3 regions of the Streptomyces sp. NPDC127106 genome follow, and region 1 is predicted to be linked to each of the others. Evidence: predicted binding sites of a transcription regulator. Region 1 holds the regulator's gene; each other region holds the start of a gene.
What was found. The regulator HrcA, encoded in region 1, represses chaperone genes, less so after heat shock. The targets are predictions, from matches to a motif close to TTNGCACTCNGNNNNNCNGAGTGCNAA.

Region 1 (7,352 bases):
ACCCCTTGGCCGCAGATTCTGCTGCCAGCCCTGTCGGAAGCCGCCGCCCACCCCCGGGACGGCAGGCCCTGCCGCGTGGTCCGGAGGACGTCCGTGAGCGACACACAGACCCTGATCGAGAACCGTCCGCCCACCGTGGCGGCCCTCTTCCTGGAGCGTGTCGCCGCCACGCCCAACGCCGAGGCCTACCGCTACCCGGTGCCGCCGGCGTCCGGCAGCGGCCCAGACGACTGGAAGTCGCTGAGCTGGGGCCAGGCGGCCGAGCGGGTCTTCGCCATCGCGGCCGGCCTGATCGACCTGGGCATCAAGGCGGAGGACCGGATTGCGCTCGCCTCCAACACCCGCGTCGAGTGGATCCTGAGCGACCTGGGCGTGATGTGCGCGGGCGGCGCGGTCACCACCATCTACCCCAGCACCAACGCCGACGAGTCCGCGTTCATCCTGGAGGACTCGGCCAGCCGGGTGCTGATCGCCGAGGACGCCGCCCAGCTGGCCAAGGCCCGCGAGCGCCGCGCCGACCTGCCCGACCTGCGGCACGTCGTGGTCCTGGAGGCCGCCGACGCGGTCCCCGCCGAGGGCGACCCGGAGGGCTGGGTGATCTCCCTCGCCGATCTGGAGGCCCGGGGCAAGCAGTACCTCACCGAGTACCCGGAGGCCGTCGAGGAGCGCATCGGCGCCATCACCGCCGATCAGCTCGCCACCCTCATCTACACCTCCGGCACCACCGGCCGCCCCAAGGGCGTCCGGCTCCCGCACGACAACTGGTCGTACATGGCCAAGGCCACCGTGGCCACGGGCCTGATCACCGCCGAGGACGTCCAGTACCTGTGGCTGCCGCTGGCGCACGTCTTCGGCAAGGTCCTGACCTCCGGCCAGATCGAGGTCGGGCACGTCACCGCCGTCGACGGCCGCATCGACAAGATCGTCGAGAACCTGCCGGTCGTCCAGCCGACCTACATGGCGGCCGTCCCGCGCATCTTCGAGAAGGTCTACAACGGGGCCGCGGCCAAGGCCCGGGCCGGCGGCGGGGCCAAGTACAAGACCTTCCAGTGGGCCGTCGGCGTCGCCCGCGAGTACGCCAAGGTCACCCAGGACAACTACCGCCGCACCGGCCGGGCCACCGCCCCCTTCGGCCTCACCACCAAGCACAAGATCGCCGACGCCCTCGTCTACTCCAAGCTCCGCGAGGCCTTCGGCGGCCGGCTGCGCGCCGCCGTCTCCGGTGCCTCCGCCCTGGCCCCCGAGATCGGCTACTTCTTCTCCGGCGCCGGCATCCACATCCTGGAGGGCTACGGCCTGACGGAGTCCAGCGCGGCCTCCTTCGTCAACCCCGGCGAGGCCTACCGCACCGGCACGGTCGGCAAGCCGCTCCCCGGCACCGAGGTCCGCATCGCCGACGACGGCGAGATCCTGCTGCGCGGCCCCGGCATCATGCAGGGCTACCACGGCCAGCCCGAGAAGACCGCCGAGGTGCTGGAGGAGGACGGCTGGCTGCACACCGGCGACATCGGCGAGCTCTCGCCCGACGGCTACCTGCGCATCACGGACCGCAAGAAGGACCTGATCAAGACCTCGGGCGGCAAGTACGTCGCCCCGGCCGAGATCGAGGGCCAGTTCAAGGCGATCTGCCCGTACGTGTCGAGCATCGTCGTGCACGGCGCCGACCGGAACTTCTGCTCCGCCCTGGTCGCCCTCGACGAGGCCGCCATCCTGGGCTGGGCCGCCGAGAACGGGCTGGAGGGCAAGACGTACCCCGAGGTGCTCGCCGCCCCGGAGACGAACCGGCTGATCGAGACGTACGTGCAGACCCTCAACGAGGGGCTGCAGCGCTGGCAGACGATCAAGAAGTTCCGGATCCTGCCGCGCGACCTCGACGTGGAGCACGGCGACCTCACGCCCAGCCTCAAGCTGAAGCGGCCGGTCGTCGAGCGTGAGTTCAAGCACCTGATCGACGAGATGTACGAGGGCGCCCGCGAGGCCTGAGCCCTGCGGTACGGGGCCCGGCGGCACGCCGGGCCCCTCCGCCGCCCCGTCCCCGTACGCAGCCGGGGCTCCCGCCCGGCCGGGCCCCCGGCCCGCGTACGGGACAATGGGGGCATGCCTTCCGCACTGCCCGACGGCGAGCCCATGCCCGAAGACGGCGCGCTGCCGTCGCACGCCCTGGCGGGTGCCGGGGACCGCCCGCTCGGGTTCTACCTGCACGTCCCGTACTGCGCCACGCGCTGCGGGTACTGCGACTTCAACACGTACACCGCGACCGAACTGCGCGGCTCCGGCGGCGTGCTCGCCTCCCGGGAGAACTACGCCGACACCCTGATCGACGAGGTCCGCCTCGCCCGCAAGGTCCTCGGCGACGACCCGCGGGCCGTCCGCACGGTGTTCGTCGGCGGCGGCACGCCGACCCTGCTGCCCGCCGCCCACCTGGTCCGCATGCTCGCGGCGATCCGGGACGAGTTCGGCCTGGCGGAGGACGCCGAGATCACCACGGAGGCCAACCCGGAGTCCGTCGATCCCGCCTACCTGGCCGAGCTGCGGGCCGGCGGCTTCAACCGGATCTCCTTCGGCATGCAGAGCGCGAAGCAGCACGTCCTGAAGGTGCTCGACCGCACGCACACCCCGGGCCGCCCCGAGGCCTGCGTCGCGGAGGCCCGCCGGGCGGGCTTCGAGCACGTCAACCTGGACCTGATCTACGGCACGCCGGGGGAGTCGGACGACGACTGGCGGGCCTCGCTGGACGCCGCCCTCGGCGCCGGCCCGGACCACGTTTCCGCCTACGCCCTGATCGTCGAGGAGGGCACGCAGCTCGCCCGCCGGATCCGCCGCGGCGAGGTGCCCATGACGGACGACGACGTCCACGCGGACCGCTACCTGATCGCGGACGAGGTGCTCGCCGCGGCCGGCTACTCCTGGTACGAGGTCTCCAACTGGGCCACCTCCGAGGCCGGCCGCTGCCTGCACAACGAGCTGTACTGGCGGGGCGCGGACTGGTGGGGCGCGGGCCCCGGTGCGCACAGCCACGTGGGCGGCGTGCGCTGGTGGAACGTGAAGCACCCCGGCGCCTACGCGGCCGCGCTGGCCGAGGGCAGGTCCCCCGGCGCCGGCCGCGAGCTGCTGTCCGGGGAGGACCGGCGCGTGGAGCGGATCCTGCTGGAGCTGCGGCTGGCGGAGGGCTGCCCGCTGTCCCTGCTGGCCCCGGCCGGCCTGGCGGCCTCCCGCCACGCCGTGGAGGACGGCCTGCTGGAGCCGGGCCCGTACGCGGCCGGGCGCGCCGTGCTGACCCTGCGGGGGCGGCTGCTGGCCGATGCGGTGGTCCGCGACCTGGTCGACTGACGCTGACGGTGCGGCCCGCGCCGCCGGGCTGCCCCACACGCCCCGGCTGCCCCACATCCCGGCGGCCCGGGCTGCCGCCCACGCCCTGGCCGCCCCGCGCGCCCGGCCGCCCGGGGCGGTGCCGCGAGGGGCGGTCAGGCCGTGACGTGGTCGATCAGGTGCTCCACCGCGCCCAGCAGGGCGGGCTCCAGGTCCTTGTACGACGTCACGCGGGACAGCACGTGCTGCCAGGCGGCCCCGGTGTGCTCCGGCCAGCCCAGCGCCCGGCAGACGCCCGTCTTCCAGTCCTGGCCCCGCGGTACCTGCGGCCAGGCCGGGATGCCCAGCGCGGACGGTTTCACGGCCTGCCAGACGTCCACGTACGGGTGGCCCAGCACCAGGACGTCGTCGCAGGAGACGGCCGCCGCGATCCGTGACTCCTTCGAGCCGGGGACCAGGTGGTCCACCAGGACACCCAGCCGGGCGTCCGGGCCCGGCGCGAACTCGGCGACGACGGCGGGCAGGTGGTCGACGCCCTCCAGGTACTCCACGACGACGCCCTCGATCCGCAGGTCGTCGCCCCACACCCGCTCGACCAGCTCGGCGTCGTGCCGGCCCTCCACGTAGATCCGCCCCACCCGCGCCACCCGGGCCCGCGCCCCCGGGACGGCGATCGAGCCCGAGGCCGTGCGCAGCGGCGCCGCCGGGCCCCGGGCGGGCCGGACCAGGGTGACCACGGCGCCCTCCAGCAGGAAGCCGCGCGGTTGCAGCGGGAAGACCCGCCGCCTGCCGAAGCGGTCCTCCAGCGTCACCGTGCCCGCCTCGCAGGCGACCACGGCCCCGCAGAAGTCCGTCCCGGCCACCTCGACCACCAGGTCGGGTTCGGCCGGCACCTCCGGCACGGCCTTGGCGCGCTTCCACTGCGGGGTCAGGTCGGGGGAGTACTCACGCATCGGGCCGCCCCGGGGAGAGCGGGCTGGTGCCGGATCCCGACACGCCGAACCGGGCCGCCAGTGCGTCGCGTTGCGCACGGACGAAGGCCGCGTCGACCACCGCTCCGTGCCCCGGCACGTACAGGGCCTCCTCCCCGCCCAGGGCCAGCAGCCGGTCCATGGCCGCCGGCCACTGCGCGGGCACCGCGTCCGTGCCCGCCTGGGGCTCGCCGGACTCCTCCACGAGGTCCCCGCAGAACACCGTCTCGCGCTCGCCCGGCACGAAGACGGCGAGGTCGTAGTGGGTGTGGCCGGGCCCGACGTTGGCCAGCAGCACCTGGACGCCGCCCAGGTCCAGCGTCCACTCGCCCGACACCAGGTGCCGCGGCGGCACCAGCAGGTCGGTGGCCTCCGCGGCGAGGGCCGGGTCGAGGCCCTGCCGGACGGCGCCGTCGCGCAGTTCCTCGCGCCCGGCGACGAGTTCGCCGTCGAGGCCGACAGCCCCGTAGACCTCGGCTCCGGAGAAGGCGGCCCCGCCCAGAACGTGATCGAAATGCCCGTGCGTGAATGCGATATGGGTCACGCGCCGGCCCGTCAGGCGCTCGGCCTCGGCCCGCAGCGAGGCGCCCTCGCGGACGCTCGAACCCGGGTCGACGACGAGGACGGCTTCGTCCCCCACCACCAGTCCCACCGTGCAATCCCAGCCCGGGAGGCGCTTTCGGCCGGTCCGCCGCGTCAGCCGCTCCCAGCCTTCCTCTTCCCACCGTACGTCCATACCGTGACGCTACCTGGCGGGCCACCCTTGCTAGCCGTGTACTACCCGGCCGTACACTGGCCGGGGGATCGCTGGCACTCCGACGAGGTGAGTGCCAGAAGCAGTGGACCACGACGACCCGCATCACAGCTGGAGGTGTGCGCGATGCTCAGCGAACGCAGACTCGAGGTGCTCCGCGCCATCGTCCAGGACTACGTCGGGACGGAGGAGCCGGTCGGCTCCAAGGCGCTGACCGAGCGCCACAGGCTCGGCGTCTCGCCCGCCACCGTGCGCAACGACATGGCCGTTCTGGAGGAGGAGGGCTACATCGCCCAGCCGCACACCAGCGCCGGCCGGATCCCCACGGACAAGGGCTACCGCCTCTTCGTCGACAAGCTGGCGGACGTCAAGCCGCTCTCGACGCCGGAGCGGCGGGCCATCCAGAACTTCCTCGACGGCGCCGTCGACCTCGACGACGTCATCGGTCGGACGGTGCGGCTGCTCGCCACGCTGACCCGGCAGGTCGCGATCGTGCAGTACCCGTCGCTGACCCGCTCCACGGTCCGCCACGTCGAACTGCTCGCGCTGGCGCCCGCGCGCCTGATGCTCGTGCTGATCACCGACACGGGCCGGGTCGAGCAGCGGCTCGTCGACTGCCAGACGCCGTTCTCCGAGACCTCGCTCGCCGATCTGCGGGCGCGGCTCAACAGCAGGGTCGTCGGTCGCCGGTTCACCGACGTGCCGAGGCTCGTGCAGGACCTGCCCGAGGCCTTCGAGCCCGACGACCGGGCCACGGTCACGACCGTGCTGCAGACGCTGCTGGAGACGCTGGCGGAGGAGGCGGAGGAGCGGCTGATGATCGGCGGTACGGCCAATCTGACGCGCTCCGGACACGATTTCCCCCTGACGATCAGGCCGGTGCTGGAGGCCCTTGAGGAGCAGGTCGTGCTCCTCAAGCTGCTCGGCGAGGCCAATGAATCGGGCATGGCTGTACGAATCGGGCATGAGAACGCCTACGAGGGACTGAACTCCACGTCCGTCGTGTCGGTCGGCTACGGTTCGGGCGGCGAGAGTGTCGCCAAACTCGGCGTGGTCGGACCGACCCGCATGGACTACCCCGGAACGATGGGAGCGGTACGCGCAGTGGCACGTTACGTCGGACAGATCCTGGCGGAGTCGTAAGTGGCCACGGACTACTACGCCGTACTCGGCGTACGCCGCGACGCATCGCAGGACGAGATCAAGAAGGCCTTCCGCCGCCTCGCGCGCGAACTCCACCCGGACGTGAACCCGGACCCGAAGACGCAGGAGCGCTTCAAGGAGATCAACGCGGCGTACGAGGTCCTCTCGGACCCGCAGAAGAAGCAGGTCTACGACCTCGGTGGCGATCCGCTGTCCTCCTCGGGCGGCGGCGGTGGCGCCGGCGGCTTCGGTGCGGGTGGCTTCGGCAACTTCTCCGACATCATGGACGCCTTCTTCGGCCAGGCGGCGCAGCGCGGCCCGCGCTCGCGGACCCGCCGCGGCCAGGACGCCATGATCCGCCTCGACCTGGAGCTGGACGAGGCCGCGTTCGGCACGACCAAGGACATCCAGGTGGACACCGCCGTGGTGTGCAACACCTGCTCCGGTGAGGGTGCCGCGCCCGGCACATCGGCGCAGACGTGTGACATGTGCCGCGGCCGCGGTGAGGTGTCGCAGGTCACCCGGTCCTTCCTGGGCCAGGTCATGACCTCGCGCCCCTGCCCCCAGTGCCAGGGCTTCGGCACCGTCGTCCCGACCCCGTGCCCCGAGTGCGCGGGCGACGGCCGGGTCCGCTCCCGCCGCAGCCTCACGGTCAAGATCCCGGCCGGTGTCGAGAACGGCACCCGGATCCAGCTCGCGGGCGAGGGCGAGGTCGGCCCCGGCGGCGGCCCCGCCGGCGACCTGTACGTGGAGATCCACGAACTGCCCCACCCGATCTTCCAGCGGCGCGGCGACGACCTGCACTGCACGGTGACCATCCCCATGACGGCGGCGGCCCTCGGCACCAAGTGCCCGCTGGAGACGCTGGACGGCATGGAGGAGGTCGACATCCGGCCCGGCACCCAGTCCGGCCAGTCCATCCCGCTGCACGGCCGGGGCGTGACGCACCTGCGCGGCGGCGGGCGCGGCGACCTGATCGTCCACGTCGAGGTGCAGACCCCCGGCAAGCTGGACGCCCAGCAGGAGGAGCTGCTGCGCCAGCTCGCCAAGCTGCGCGGCGAGGAGCGGCCGATGGGGCAGTTCGCGCCGGGCCAGCAGGGCCTCTTCAGCCGTCTGAAGGACGCCTTCAACGGCCGCTGAGCGGCCCGCGGGCCACCGCACGCACCGCGTACGGG
Region 2 (7,352 bases), on a different contig from region 1:
CGACGAGCTCGGTGACCCGGCCGCCCTGTCCGGGGGCGTCGCCGAGCGGCCGGTCGTACATCGCCTTGACGAACTGCACGTCCGGCTCGGTCAGCAGCGGGCCGACGATCCCGGTGACGAAGGCGGCCGAGAAGTCCCGCAGGTCCGCGTCGACGAAGCAGACGACGTCGCCGGTGGTGGCGAGCAGCGAGCGCCACAGCACCTCGCCCTTGCCGGGCAGGGCCGGGATGCGGGGCAGGATCGCGTCGCGGTGGACCACGCGGGCGCCGGCCTTCGCGGCGACCTCGGCGGTGCGGTCGGTGGAGCCGGAGTCGACGACCACCAGTTCGTCGACGAGCGGGAAGGCCGGCCGTTCGACGAGATCGCGCCGGATGACCTCGACGATCGCGCCGACCGTCGCCTCCTCGTCGAGCGCGGGCAGGACGACGCTGACCGTCGTGCCCGACGCCCGTTTCGCGGCGAGGAGCTGGTCGAGCGGTCGGTCGGCAACGGACCAGGAGCGGTCCGCGAGCCAGCGCTCCACCTCTTCCAGCACGTTCGGCACTCCCTGTTCCTTCGGCTGCGTGACCGGCTGTTCCGGCTCAAAAGCGATCCATCTCGCGCATCGGACAGCCGTCTCAACTGCCCGAGCCTTCGGTTACAGTCTTGAACAACGCGAAGGACCGCCGCATGCCGGGGGTCCCGCGGACAAACGCGTCGGCGCGCCACGAGCGCGCGGACCGGCGCCATACCGCTCATCCAGAGGGGCAGAGGGACACGGCCCGTTGAAGCCCCGGCAACCCTCCAGTCGGTTTCCCGCGCCTGCGTGCAGCAGCAGCGAGGTCCCCGGCTAGGGAAGGTGCCAATTCCGTCTCATGGCGAAATGCGCCATGGGGAAGATGAGGAGAAAGGGCCTCGCCATCATGGCTGCACAGACCGTTGCCACCCCTGCCGCCGTACCCTCCGACGCCGCGCCCTCCGTCGACCTCGGTCCCGCCTCGGCCCTGTCGTGTCGGGAGTGCGGTACCCGTTTCGAGCTCGGCCCGGTCTTCGCGTGCGTCGAGTGCTTCGGCCCGCTGGAGGTCGCGTACGCGTTCCCGGCCGGCACCGGGTCGTCCGAAGACGCCGAGGCCCTGCGCGCCGCGATCGAGGCCGGTCCGAACAACATCTGGCGGTACGCGCCGCTGCTGCCCGTCCCCGCCGACGTGGCCGCCAAGCCCAGCCTGAACCCGGGCTTCACCCAGCTCGTCGACGCCGAGAACCTGGCCAAGGAGCTCGGCGTCACCGGCAAGCTGTACGTCAAGGACGACTCCGGCAACCCGACGCACTCCTTCAAGGACCGCGTCGTCGCGATCGCCGTCGAGGCCGCCCGCGCCTTCGGCTTCACCACGCTCTCCTGCTCCTCCACCGGCAACCTGGCCGGCGCCGTCGGCGCAGCCGCCGCCCGGGCCGGCTTCCGCTCCTGCGTGTTCATCCCGCACGACCTGGAGCAGGGCAAGGTCGTCATGGCCGGCGTGTACGGCGGCGACCTGGTCGGCATCGAGGGCAACTACGACGACGTGAACCGCTTCTGCTCGGAGCTCATCGGCGACCCGCTGGGCGAGGGCTGGGGCTTCGTCAACGTGAACCTGCGCCCGTACTACGGCGAGGGCTCCAAGACGCTCGCGTACGAGATCTGCGAGCAGCTCGGCTGGCGGCTCCCCGACCAGATCGTCGTCCCGATCGCCTCCGGCTCCCAGCTGACGAAGATCGACAAGGGTCTGCAGGAGCTGATCAAGCTCGGCCTGGTCGAGGACAAGCCGTACAAGATCTTCGGCGCGCAGGCCGAGGGCTGCTCCCCGGTGTCCACCGCCTTCAAGGCCGGCCACGACGTGGTGCGCCCGCAGAAGCCGAACACGATCGCCAAGTCGCTCGCCATCGGCAACCCGGCCGACGGCCCCTACGTGCTGGACATCGCGCGCCGCACCGGCGGCTACGTCGAGGACGTGACGGACGAGCAGGTCGTCGAGGCCATCAAGATCCTGGCCCGGACCGAGGGCATCTTCGCCGAGACCGCGGGCGGCGTGACCGTCGGCGTGACGAAGAAGCTGATCGAGAACGGGCAGCTCGACCCCGCGCTGACCACCGTCGTCCTCAACACGGGCGACGGCCTGAAGACCCTGGAGGCGGTGGCCGCGGACAGCGGGCAGACGGCCACCATCCGCCCCAGCCTGGACGCGTTCCGCGCCGCCGGCCTGGCCTGACCATCCCCCGCTCTACCGGAAAGGCAGTAGCGCCATGAGCGTCAACGTCCGCATCCCCACCATCCTGCGCACCTACACCGGCGGCCAGGCCGAGGTCCCGGCCGAGGGCGCGACCCTCGCCGAGGTCATCGCGTCGCTGGAGCAGAACCACCCCGGCATCGCCGCGCGCGTCCTCGACGACCAGGGCAAGCTGCGCCGCTTCGTGAACGTCTACGTGAACGACGACGACGTGCGCTTCGAGGGCGGCCTGCAGGCGGCCACCCCGGACGGTGCGGGCGTCTCGATCATCCCGGCGGTCGCCGGCGGCTGCTGAGGCGTACGCCTGATACGTCGTACCCGGGATTACCCCCTCCGGCATTAAGCGGAGGGGGTAATTCTGCTTGGTTGGGCGCGGTAGAGTTGGGGAAGCCCCCTCCGTTGTTCTTGCCCGCCGCATATGAGCGGGCCCCGCGAGGGGTGACATTGAGTCAATGTGCGCGTGCGGTATGGGGCTTTGGCGCGATATGCCAGGTCCGAGTTGCCCGGGAATACGATAAATTTTCGGCCTATTTCCCTCTTTCGGTGTGACCGGAATTCTCGTCGGATTGACCTGTTGCAGACAGCACCGGTGCAGATACATTCAGCCGCGGTCGAGGCGTTCCGGCGCAAGTTCTGACCCGGGACCGCGAAGTGCGTTCCCGCGCAAGGGCCAGTAATAGGGGAGTTAGGCATGGCTCAGGGCACCGTCAAGTGGTTCAACGCGGAGAAGGGCTACGGCTTCATCGCGGTCGACGGTGGTGCGGATGTGTTCGTCCACTACAGCGCCATCCAGATGGACGGATACCGCACCCTTGAAGAGGGTCAGCGGGTCGAGTTCGAGATCTCGCAGGGCCAGAAGGGCCCGCAGGCGGACATGGTCAAGCTCGCCGTCTGAGACCGGCGCGACCGGCACGACCGGCCACCGACGCGTACACGAGGGTCCACATCCTGAGGAGGGGTGCGGGCCCTTCGTGCGTCCCGGGCCGCACGCGGCCGACAGCCCGTCCGGCGAGCCGGCTCCGGCGTCCGGCATCCGGCGCCGTCCCGCGGCGGGTGCCCGGCGGCGTGGCCGGGGATGCCCGAAGCCGCTTGCACTCGCGGGGGTCGAGTGCTAATCATTGGCGTTAGCACTCTCCCGCGGAGAGTGCTACTACACGGGACCGGGTCGGTGAGGCCCGCAGCGTCCGGCGGGAAGGAACCGCCGGGCACGCAGGCCGTCCGTCGCGGGCGCAGGCGCGGTCCGGAGCAATCCACCCTCCCCGCGCGCCTAGCGGCGCAGGGGGAACCCCAGTCCTGGAGGACCACTTCAGATGGCCAAGATCATTGCGTTCGACGAGGAGGCCCGGCGCGGTCTCGAGCGCGGCATGAACCAGCTCGCCGACGCCGTCAAGGTCACCCTTGGCCCCAAGGGTCGCAACGTCGTCCTTGAGAAGAAGTGGGGCGCCCCCACGATCACCAACGATGGTGTCTCCATCGCCAAGGAGATCGAGCTCGAGGACCCGTACGAGAAGATCGGCGCCGAGCTGGTCAAGGAAGTCGCCAAGAAGACGGACGACGTCGCGGGCGACGGTACGACCACCGCCACCGTCCTGGCCCAGGCGCTCGTCCGCGAGGGCCTGCGCAACGTGGCCGCCGGCGCCAACCCGATGGCCCTCAAGCGCGGCATCGAGAAGGCCGTCGAGGCCGTCTCCGGCGCCCTGCTGGAGCAGGCGAAGGATGTCGAGACCAAGGAGCAGATCGCTTCCACGGCCTCCATCTCCGCCGCCGACACCCAGATCGGCGAGCTGATCGCCGAGGCCATGGACAAGGTCGGCAAGGAAGGCGTCATCACCGTCGAGGAGTCCCAGACCTTCGGTCTGGAGCTGGAGCTCACCGAGGGCATGCGCTTCGACAAGGGCTACATCTCGGCGTACTTCGCCACCGACATGGAGCGTATGGAGGCGTCCCTCGACGACCCGTACCTCCTGATCGTCAACTCCAAGGTCAGCAACGTGAAGGACCTCCTTCCGCTGCTGGAGAAGGTCATGCAGTCCGGCAAGCCGCTGCTGATCATCGCCGAGGACGTCGAGGGCGAGGCCCTGTCGACCCTGGTCGTCAACAAGATCCGCGGCACCTTCAAGTCCGTCGCCGTCAAGGCCCCGGGCTTCGGCGACCGCCGCAAGGCCATGCTCGGCGACATCGCCATCCTCACGGGCGGCACGGTCATCTCCGAGGAGGTCGGCCTCAAGCTGGAGAACGCCGGCCTGGACCTGCTGGGCCGCGCCCGCAAGGTCGTCATCACCAAGGACGAGACCACCATCGTCGACGGTGCCGGTGACAGCGACCAGGTTGCCGGTCGCGTCAACCAGATCCGCGCCGAGATCGAGAACTCCGACTCGGACTACGACCGCGAGAAGCTGCAGGAGCGCCTCGCGAAGCTGGCCGGCGGCGTGGCCGTCATCAAGGCCGGTGCCGCGACCGAGGTCGAGCTCAAGGAGCGCAAGCACCGCATCGAGGACGCCGTCCGCAACGCGAAGGCCGCCGTCGAGGAGGGCATCGTCGCCGGTGGTGGCGTGGCCCTGCTGCAGGCCTCCTCGGTCTTCGAGAAGCTGGAGCTGGAGGGCGACGAGGCCACCGGTGCCGCCGCCGTCAAGCTGGCCCTCGAGGCCCCGCTGAAGCAGATCTCCGTCAACGCCGGCCTCGAGGGCGGCGTCGTGGTGGAGAAGGTGCGCAACCTGACCCCGGGCCACGGCCTGAACGCCGCGACCGGCGAGTACGTCGACATGATCGCCGAGGGCATCATCGACCCGGCGAAGGTCACCCGCTCCGCCCTGCAGAACGCCGCGTCGATCGCCGCGCTGTTCCTGACCACCGAGGCCGTCATCGCCGACAAGCCGGAGAAGGCCGCCGCCGCTCCGGGCGGCATGCCGGGCGGTGACATGGACTTCTGATCGGCCCCGCGCTGATCGGCTGTTCTCGACCGAGGGCGGCACCCCTTCCCCAGGGAAGGCGTGCCGCCCTCGGGCGTTTCACGCCCCGGAGGCGAACCCGGTGGTTTCGAGCGCGAACCCGAACGGCTCCGGGACGTCCAGGGGCTTGCCGAAGGAAACCGTCTGCCGGGAGCGGTAGCCGTGCGGGGAGGGGTCGGAGAAGCAGGTGATCTCCGCGTCCTGCACGTCGACGACCAGGTAGACGGGTACCAGGCGGCCGTAGACTTCCAGCTTCTCCGCCCAGTCCGCGTCCCTGGTGGAGACGGAGGTGAACTCCGCGACCAGGGACAGGGCGGCGGCGTCAGCGTGGCGCCCGTCCTCTTTGAAGGCGGCCTCGTCGGCCACGAAGAGCTCGGGCCCGTACGCTCGCGCGACTGCCGGGAACCGGAACAGGAAGGGCGCAATGTCTGCCACGTGCCCTTCGGGCGCGTGGGCCCCGAGCTGCTCGCGCAGTACCCGCATGGGGCGGTAGTAACGCAGCTCGGACCACGGTGACACGACGATCTTCCCCCGGATGAGCTCGGCCTTGAAGCCGTCTGGCGTGTTCATCTCCTCGACGGTGCGCAGGAGGTCTTCGAACGTCGGCGGCGGCAAGGTCTCTCTGGGGGTGTCCCGCTCGATCATGATCGTCACCGTCGTCGTCCGGGATCGGGGTGGTCGTGCTCGCCTCGGCGCATGCACGTCCCAGGCTAGGGGCGGGACTGCCGCTCCGCCCGGATCCGGGCGGAGGCCACCCCTGCGGAGGCGGCGCTCCGGAACGTGCGGCGGCCCGGGTCGGGTCAGGCCGGACCGAGGGGCTTCAGGAAGTAGACGTCCTCGTGGTCGCCGGGGAAGCCGGGGACACGGGTGGTCTCCTCGTAGCCGTGGCGGGCGTAGAAGGCCGGCGCCTGGAAGGTGAACGAGGACACCATGATCGTGCGGCAGCCGCGGGCCGCCGCCTCCGCCTCCGCCGCGGCCAGGAGCTTGCCGCCCCAGCCGTCGCGGCGGCTGTCCTCCCGCACCCACACCATGGCGATGCCCGCCCGGTCGCCCCAGCTCCAGCCGCTGAGCCCGGCGACGAGCTGGCCGTCCGCGTCGTTCACGCGCACCGTGAACTCGGAGGGCGCGGCTCCGGAGGCCTCCTTGTTGAAGGCGTCCAGCTCCTTGCCGAGCCGTTCGTCGAGCCCGGAGTCGGGGCCGCCGGTGGTGAGGGTGTGTGTCGTGTCGGTCATGGTGCCCAGTCTTCAAGATCGCCCGGGCCGGGTCACCGTAATTTGTTTCACTGGGGGCATGAGCGACCTCTTCGTGAAGATCTGCGGTCTGAAGACCGCGCACGACGTCGACGCGGCCGTGGCCGCCGGCGCCGATGCCGTCGGCTTCGTCTTCGCCGCGGGCAGCCCCCGTACGATCGGCGCCGCCGAGGCGCGGGAGCTGGCCGCGCGGGTCCCGGCCGGGGTCCTCACGGTCGGCGTGTTCCGGGGCCAGCCGGTGGAGGAGGTGCGGCGGCTCACGGAGGAGAGCGGGGTCCGGGGCGTGCAGCTGCACGGGGACGAGGGCCCGGAGTACTACGGGGCCCTGCGCGCCGAGGGCCGCACCCTGCTGCGGGCCACCGCGCAGCGGGTGGAGCGCTGCGGGGAGTACGGCGAGGACCTGCTCCTGATCGACGCACCCGACCCCGGCTCCGGCAGGCCGTGGAACTGGGCCGCCGCGGAGTTCACCGCCCCCCGCGGCCACTGGCTGCTGGCGGGCGGCCTGAACCCGGACAACGTCCGCAAGGCCGTGGAGACCACGGGCGCGTGGGGTGTGGACGTGTCCAGTGGTGTCGAGCGGGAGCGCGGCGTGAAGTCCCCGGACCTGATCCGCGCCTTCGTGGCCGCGGCCCGGGGGTAGGGGCCCGGCCCCCTCGGTACGAGGGGGACCCGCCGTCCGTCGGGGGGATCGGGTCGGGATGCGGCTGCATCCCGAGGCCCGGCTGCGTGCGCTCCTCGGCATATGCCGAACGAGCGCCCCGGGCCGGGCCGGTACGACGGTGGCCACGCGTGGGAGTACCTGCTGCAGACCTGGCGCGACCTGGACGTACCGGAGGGCTGGCGCGCCGAGGTCTACGGCGGCCGCATCACCCTGTCCCCGCCGCCCGACCGCCATCGCAACGGGATCGTGGCCA
Region 3 (7,352 bases), on a different contig from region 1:
ACGGGATGCCGCGCTTCACCAACCTCGACGTGGTCCGCGACGAGCACCTCAACACGCTGCTCGCGAACCGGATGTTCGACGACATCGCGATGAAGGGCGACATGGCCGTCATCGAGGAGGTCTTCGCGGCGGACTACATGGACCACGACGTGTCCAACCCCGTCGACAAGACCGGGCGCGAGGCCATCCGCGAGGACGTGGAGATGTGGCGCGGCAGCTTCGACTTCTCCTTCACCCGCGACGCGCAGATGGCGCAGGACGACTACGTCAGCACCCTGTGGACCTGGACCGGCAAGCACAAGGGCGAGTTCATGGGGATCGCCCCGACCGGCAAGACCTGCACGATGACCGGCACGACGGTCTTCCGCTGCGAGAACGGGATGATCAAGGAAGGCTGGTGGCACTACGACACCAACGGCCTGATGCGGCAGCTCGGGGCGATGTCCTGAGCGCCGCCCGGGCGGTGCCCCGGGCGCAGTCCCGGGCAGTGACCCGGGCAGTGACCCGGCCGCAGTCCCGGCCCCACCCGGCCCACGGGAAGACCCCGGCCACCACCGCGGAGCGGCGGCGACCGGGGTCGCAGTCCGAACGGAGCCGGTCAGCGGTCAGCGGACCGGCTCATCGGGGTCAGTGGCTGTGGCCGTGACCGTGGCCGTGCCCGTGACCGTTGGCCTCTTCCTCTTCCTTCTTCTCGACGACCAGGGTCTCGGTCGTGAGCAGCAGGGAGGCGATGGAGGCGGCGTTCTCCAGGGCGGAGCGGGTGACCTTGACCGGGTCGATGACACCGGCCTTGACCAGGTCGCCGTACTCGCCGGTGGCGGCGTTGAAGCCGTTGCCCTTCTCCAGCTCGCCCACCTTGGAGGTGATGACGTAGCCCTCGAGGCCGGCGTTCTCGGCGATCCAGCGCAGCGGCTCGACGGCGGCGCGGCGGACGACCGCGACACCCGTGCCCTCGTCGCCGGTCAGGCCGAGGTTGTCCTCCAGGACCTTGACGGCGTGGACGAGCGCGGAGCCACCACCGGAGACGATGCCCTCCTCGACCGCGGCGCGGGTCGCGGAGATGGCGTCCTCCAGACGGTGCTTCTTCTCCTTCAGCTCCACCTCGGTGGCGGCGCCGACCTTGATGACGCAGACGCCGCCGGCGAGCTTCGCCAGGCGCTCCTGCAGCTTCTCGCGGTCCCAGTCGGAGTCGGTCGCGTCGATCTCGGCCTTGATCTGGTTGACGCGGCCGAGCACGTCCTCGGCGGAGCCGGCACCGTCGACGATGGTGGTGTCGTCCTTGGTGATGGTCACGCGGCGCGCCGTGCCCAGGATGTCCAGGCCGGCCTGGTCGAGCTTGAGGCCGACCTCCTCGGCGATGACGGTGCCGCCGGTGAGGGTGGCCATGTCCTGGAGCATCGCCTTGCGGCGGTCACCGAAGCCGGGCGCCTTGACGGCGACCGCGTTGAAGGTGCCGCGGATCTTGTTGACGACGAGGGTGGAGAGGGCCTCGCCCTCGACGTCCTCGGCGATGATCAGCAGCGGCCGGGAGCCACCCGCCTGGATGACCTTCTCCAGCAGCGGCAGCAGGTCCTGGATGGAGGAGATCTTGCCCTGGTTGATCAGGATGTAGGGGTCCTCCAGGACCGCCTCCATGCGCTCCTGGTCCGTGACGAAGTACGGCGACAGGTAGCCCTTGTCGAAGGCCATGCCCTCGGTGAACTCGAGCTCCAGGCCGAAGGCGTTGGACTCCTCGACGGTGATGACACCGTCCTTGCCGACCTTGTCCATCGCCTCGGCGATGAGCTCGCCGACCTGCTGGTCCTGCGCGGAGAGCGCGGCCACGGCGGCGATGTCGGACTTGTCCTCGATCGGACGGGCGGTCGCGAGGAGCTCGGCGGACACGGCCTTGACCGCGGCGTCGATGCCCTTCTTCAGGGCGGCCGGGGAGGCGCCGGCGGCGACGTTGCGCAGACCCTCGCGGACCAGCGCCTGGGCCAGCACGGTGGCGGTGGTGGTGCCGTCACCCGCGATGTCGTTGGTCTTGGTCGCCACCTCCTTCACCAGCTGCGCGCCGAGGTTCTCGTACGGGTCGTCCAGCTCGACCTCGCGGGCGATGGTGACACCGTCGTTGGTGATGGTGGGGGCGCCGAACTTCTTGTCGATGACGACGTTGCGGCCCTTGGGGCCGATCGTCACCTTGACCGTGTCGGCAAGCTTGTTGACGCCGCGCTCGAGGGCGCGACGGGCGTCCTCGTCGAACTTCAGGATCTTCGCCATGGGAGCGGTTCAGCCCTCTCGGAAAACTAGGGTTCAACGACCCGCGCCCCTCGCCGCCCGGCAATCAGCGGGGTGACCAGGGGCGCAGATCAAAGCAGTTCTGGGAGAAGTGAATTACTTCTCGATGATCGCGAGCACGTCGCGAGCCGAGAGGACGAGGTACTCCTCGCCGCTGTACTTCACCTCGGTGCCGCCGTACTTGCTGTACAGCACGATGTCGCCGACGTTGACGTCCAGCGGGAGACGCTGGCCGTCCTCGAAGCGGCCCGGGCCCACGGCGAGGACGACGCCCTCCTGGGGCTTCTCCTTCGCGGTGTCCGGGATGACCAGGCCAGAGGCCGTGGTCTGCTCGGCGTCGAGCGGCTGGACCACGATGCGGTCCTCAAGCGGCTTGATGGCAACCTTGGAGCTGGTGGTCGTCACGATCCGACCTCCCCCTTCGGAGATCTCACGGGGTTAACTGTCTGAGGTGGCGACCAGGTGGATCCGTCGTCGCGGGTGCCGGACCTGCCCGTCGCTGTGTTGGCACTCACCGGGGGTGAGTGCCAGGTGCGAGACTATTCCGGCGATTAGCACTCGGTCAAGCGGAGTGCCAATACGCTCCCCCGGTTCGCACATCCGGCCACCCCGATCGCCGGTTCGGCCGGATCCGGCCGGTCCTCCGCCGCCGCCCCTCCTCCACCCCGCACCCCGCCCGTACGGACCGGAAGGAACCCCGGAGAGGACCTCGTCGTCTTAGACGATATGAAGATAAAGCGGCTCATTGATGACCAGATCGGACCAATGCCTTCCGCGCCCTGCGCCGGCACCGACGGTCGCGGTGACCCGTGCGGGGGCTGATGCCGCCGACGGCGGCCGGGGCCCGCCGTCGCACCGAGGCGCTGCTGCTCGTCCTCGTCGTCGGCATCACCGTCCTCGGGCACGCGAGCGCCGGCTGGGGGCTGAACGGCGAGCTGCCGGTCGACCTCTCCGGCTTCGCGATCAGCATGAGCCTGCTGGCCCTGGTGGCGCACCTGGGCGTGCGCCGGTTCGCGGCGTACGCGGATCCGCTGGTCCTGCCGCTGGCCGTGCTGCTGACCGGGCTCGGGCTGGTGCTGCTGCACCGGCTCGACCAGTCGTACATCGAGCGGTACGGCGCCGAGGCCAATGCCCCCGGCCAGCTGGTGTGGACGGTGATCGGGGTGGCCGCCTGCCTGCTGGTGGTGGCGCTGCTGCGGGACCACCGGCTGCTCCAGCGGTTCATCTACCTCACGATGGCCGGGGCGCTGGTCCTGCTGATCGCGCCGGCGTTCTCGCCCGCGGACACGTACGGGGCGAAGCGTTGGGTCGTCGTCGGCGGCTTCTCCGCGCAGCCGGGCGAGTTCGTGAAGATCATGATCGCGGTCTTCTTCGCGGGCTACCTGGTGGTCCACCGGGACTCCCTGGCCCTGACCGGCCGGCGGTTCCTGGGCCTGCGGCTGCCCCCGATGCGGCAGCTGGGCCCGATCGTGACGGTGTGGATCCTGTCGATGCTGGTGCTGGTCTTCGAGCGCGACCTGGGCACCTCGCTGATCTTCTTCGGCGTCTTCGTGGTGATGCTGTACGTCGCCACCGAGCGCACGGGCTGGATCGTGTGCGGGATGGTGATGGCCGCGGGCGGGGCCTTCGTCGTCGGCTCGACCGAGCCGCACGTCAAGGCGCGCGTGGCCGCCTGGCTGAACCCCCTGTCGTACTACTGGCAGGACCGGCCGCCGGGGGTCACCTCGGACCAGTCGGCGCAGGCCCTGTTCAGCTTCGGCACCGGCGGCATCTCGGGGACCGGGCTCGGCCAGGGACACCCGGAGCTGATCGCGTTCGCGGGCCGCAGCGACTTCATCCTGACGACGGTGGGCGAGGAGCTCGGCCTGGCCGGGGTCATGGCGGTGCTGCTCCTCTACGCCCTGCTCGTGCAGCGGGGGCTGCGCATGGCGCTGGGCGCCCGCGACCCGTTCGGGAAGCTGCTGGCGGTGGGCCTGGCGGCGGCGCTGGCGCTCCAGGTGTTCGTGGTGGCCGGCGGCGTGACGGGGCTGATCCCGCTGACCGGCAAGGCGCTGCCGTTCCTGGCGAAGGGCGGCTCGTCCCTGCTGGCCAACTGGATCATGATCGCGCTGCTGCTGCGGATCAGCGACAGCGCGGAACGGCAGCGCCTGGCGGACCGCCGCGGCCCGGTGGAGACCGTGATCACGCCGGTGGTGGCGGCCGGCCGGGGCTGAGGGGGCCGGGGGCCGCGGACTTCCGGGGCGGGGACTCAGCCGCCGTCGGCGGACTCGATCACCCGTTTGGCCGCCTCGGCCTCGGCCGCGGCGGGTGACAGCTCGGAGAGGGTGTCGAGGTCGTGGTCCCTCTCCAGCTCCCGCTCCCAGGCGTCGGCGAGCTCCTGCTGCCGGGCGGGGGGCAGCTCTTGGACCTTCTCCCGATGGGCAGGGCTCAGGGCGTTCAGGAAACGCTCGACGGTGTCGATCGGCATCGCTTCGCCTCCCGGTTCGGCGGGGGTGGGGTGTGCGTGCGTCCATTCCTCCCGCGGCGGACCCGCCCCGTACCCGACGGCCCCCGCCCTTCACCTGAACGGGCCGTGGCCTAGAGGTAGTCCTCCAGACGGCCTATGCGGAAGCCCTGCTCCTGGATGCTCCGCAGCATGCGGGTGGTCATCTGGACCTCGGTCGCGCCCTTGAGCTCGGAGGGGCCGCGGAAGTGGGCCAGGATGATGTCGCCGGGTTTGAGGCCGGAGCCCTCGGCGTACTGGAAGTCGTTGATCTGCATCGACGCCCGCCACAGGACCACCTGCGTGATGCCGCACTCGGCGGCCGCCTTGAGCGTGTCGTCGTTGTAGTTGCCGAACGGCGGACGGAAGCGGGCGGGCCTGGTCCCGAAGCGCTTCTCCAGGCGTTCCTGCTGACCGCATATCTCCTTCTTCTGCGCCGCGAAGGGCAGGGTCCGGAGGTTCGGGTGGGTCAGGGTGTGGTTGTTGATGGTGCTGCCGGAGCCGTTGTCCCGGAGCTTCTCGAAGTGGCCGTAGTCCGACGACGCGACGTTGTCGGTCAGGTACATGCTGATCGGCAGCTTCAGGTCGGCCGCCATCTTCAGGAACTCGGGGTCCTTCTCGGCGCCGTCGTCGAAGGTCAGGAAGACGACCTTGTCCGTGGCCGGCACGGGTATTCGGTCCACGACCTGGGCCTTGCCGGGGGCGGCCGGCGGCAGGGCCGGTTTCTGCGCCGGCTTCGGCGCGTACTGCACCGGGGCGGTCAGCCCCCACTTCTTGTACGCCTGGTCCCCGGCGCCGGCCGAGGGCGACGCGCCCGGGCCGCCCTGGGCGGCGGCCCCGGACGAGGCCGACGGGCTCGGCTGCTCGTGGGTGGCCTTGCGGCCGAGCCGCTCGATGGGGTCCACGCTGTCCCCACACCCCGCCAGGGACAGCGCGAGCGCGCCGGCCGTCAGCGTTCCGGCCACCAGCCGGCGCGCGTACCTCACAAGTAGTCCTCCAAGCGGGCCACGGCGTACCCCTTGTCCGTGACGGTCTTCATGACGTGCCGGACCATGTCGGGCATGGTGCCCTCCCAGTCCTCGCGCCCCCGGAAATGCGTGAGGATGATATCTCCGGGATGCAGGTCGCGGTCCCATTCACGGTAGTCCATCCGGTTCGGGAAGGCCTCGGCGTTCCACAGCGGAACCGCTGTGATTCCACAGGACTTGGCTGCGCGCAGGGTGTCGTGGTTGTAGTTCCCGTACGGCGGGCGGAAGAGCGTCGGCCGCTTGCCGAACGCCCTTTTGATCGCGTCCTGCTGTCCGCAGATCTCCTGCCGCTGCTTGTCGTACGACAGCCCCGGCATGTAGCGGTGGTTGAGCGAGTGGTTGTTCAGGCTGACCCCGGCGGCCTGCATCTCCTTGAAGTAGGGGTAGTTGTCGCGGACGAGGTAGTCGCTGAGGAACGCCGTGTACGGGATCTTCAGCTCCTGCATCATCTTCAGGAACTCGGGGTCCTTCTCCGCGCCGTCATCGACCGTCAGGAAGACGACCTTGTCCTCCGTCGGGATCGTGGTGAAGACGGGCGGGAGGGTCTCGTGGCCCTCGACCGCGAAGCCGTCGCGGGTTTTGATCTCCGGCTTCTCCTTCGGCGCCGGCGGCGCGTGGAGCGGCGGCTTGGCCAGCTTCCACTTCTTCACCGCGGCGAGCTGGGCCTTTCGGGCGGCCGCCTGCTGCTCGGCGCGGGCACCCGGGGCCGCGGTCGCCGCCCCGGCGGTCGTGCCGCCCTTGGTGGGGGCGGCTGCGTCGCCGGAGTCCGCGGAGGTGCCGCATGCCGTTCCGAGGGCGGCGACGAGGAGCGCGGACAGGACGACCCCGGTCCGGCCGCGCGAGCCGGCGGTGCGCCGGCGACCGTGAAGCGTCTTTTGTTCTTTTTGTCTTACTAGCTGCATAGCAGCGGATCCTGACACCACGACAGCACTCCGCCCCCGCCGACACCGCGGACGGAAGGCGACCTTCCATCGAGTGGCGCACACTGGCCGACAATGGGACGGTGACCCCCGAAGACTTCGCCGCCCTCCTGACCCCCGAGGGCCGCGCCCTCCTGGACTCGCTCCGCGACTACGACCCGGGCCAGGAGCTCGCCGTCGCCACCCGGCTGCGCCGCGAGCACCCCGCGCAGCTGGTCTCCGCCGCGCTCGGGCAGGCCCGGCTGCGGCAGCGCGCGGTGGCGAAGTTCGGGGCGGAGGACGCCTTCCGGATGTACTTCACGCCCGGCGGGGCCGAGATGGCCACCCGCGCCCCGGTGGCGGCGTACCGCGCCGAGCGGTTCGCGGCGCTCGGCGTGCGCAGCGTCGCCGACCTGTGCTGCGGCATCGGCGGGGACGCGCTGGCCCTGGCCCGGCTCGGCATCCGGGTGCTGGCGGTGGACCGCGACCCGCTGACCGTGGCCGTGGCCCGGGCGAACGCCGAGGCGCTGGGGCTGGCGGACCTGATCGAGGTCCGGGAGGCGGACGTGACCGGCGTCGACACCGCCGGGTACGACGCCGTCTTCCTCGACCCGGCCCGGCGCGGCGGCCGGGGCCGGACGTTCGATCCGGAGGCCTACTCGCCGC

Region 2: groL (chaperonin GroEL) is a predicted target of HrcA. The motif match lies at 3,365-3,391, and genes of this name have one in related genera.
Region 3: groES (co-chaperone GroES) is a predicted target of HrcA. The motif match lies at 2,829-2,855, and genes of this name have one in related genera.

What each region holds. Positions count from the first base shown of each region.
Region 1 is NZ_JBHXTC010000016.1:118,862-126,213, forward strand. It holds gene ACFVGY_RS16665 (AMP-dependent synthetase/ligase) at 94-1,983, shown strand; gene hemW (radical SAM family heme chaperone HemW) at 2,098-3,330, shown strand; gene ACFVGY_RS16675 (DUF3097 domain-containing protein) at 3,465-4,262, opposite strand; gene ACFVGY_RS16680 (MBL fold metallo-hydrolase) at 4,255-5,016, opposite strand; gene hrcA (heat-inducible transcriptional repressor HrcA) at 5,161-6,177, shown strand; gene dnaJ (molecular chaperone DnaJ) at 6,178-7,317, shown strand.
Region 2 is NZ_JBHXTC010000034.1:74,634-81,985, reverse strand. It holds gene ACFVGY_RS25380 (glucosyl-3-phosphoglycerate synthase) at 1-535, opposite strand, end outside; SAM riboswitch class I at 732-885, shown strand; gene thrC (threonine synthase) at 903-2,222, shown strand; gene ACFVGY_RS25370 (MoaD/ThiS family protein) at 2,257-2,535, shown strand; gene ACFVGY_RS25365 (cold-shock protein) at 2,932-3,135, shown strand; gene groL (chaperonin GroEL) at 3,551-5,170, shown strand; gene ACFVGY_RS25355 (Uma2 family endonuclease) at 5,249-5,833, opposite strand; gene ACFVGY_RS25350 (GNAT family N-acetyltransferase) at 5,989-6,420, opposite strand; gene ACFVGY_RS25345 (phosphoribosylanthranilate isomerase) at 6,479-7,078, shown strand; gene ACFVGY_RS25340 (Uma2 family endonuclease) at 7,181-7,352, shown strand, end outside.
Region 3 is NZ_JBHXTC010000006.1:217,541-224,892, reverse strand. It holds gene ACFVGY_RS09330 (ester cyclase) at 1-449, shown strand, start outside; gene groL (chaperonin GroEL) at 628-2,259, opposite strand; gene groES (co-chaperone GroES) at 2,374-2,682, opposite strand; gene ACFVGY_RS09315 (FtsW/RodA/SpoVE family cell cycle protein) at 3,099-4,490, shown strand; gene ACFVGY_RS09310 (hypothetical protein) at 4,526-4,744, opposite strand; gene ACFVGY_RS09305 (polysaccharide deacetylase family protein) at 4,855-5,745, opposite strand; gene ACFVGY_RS09300 (polysaccharide deacetylase family protein) at 5,742-6,689, opposite strand; gene ACFVGY_RS09295 (methyltransferase domain-containing protein) at 6,791-7,352, shown strand, end outside.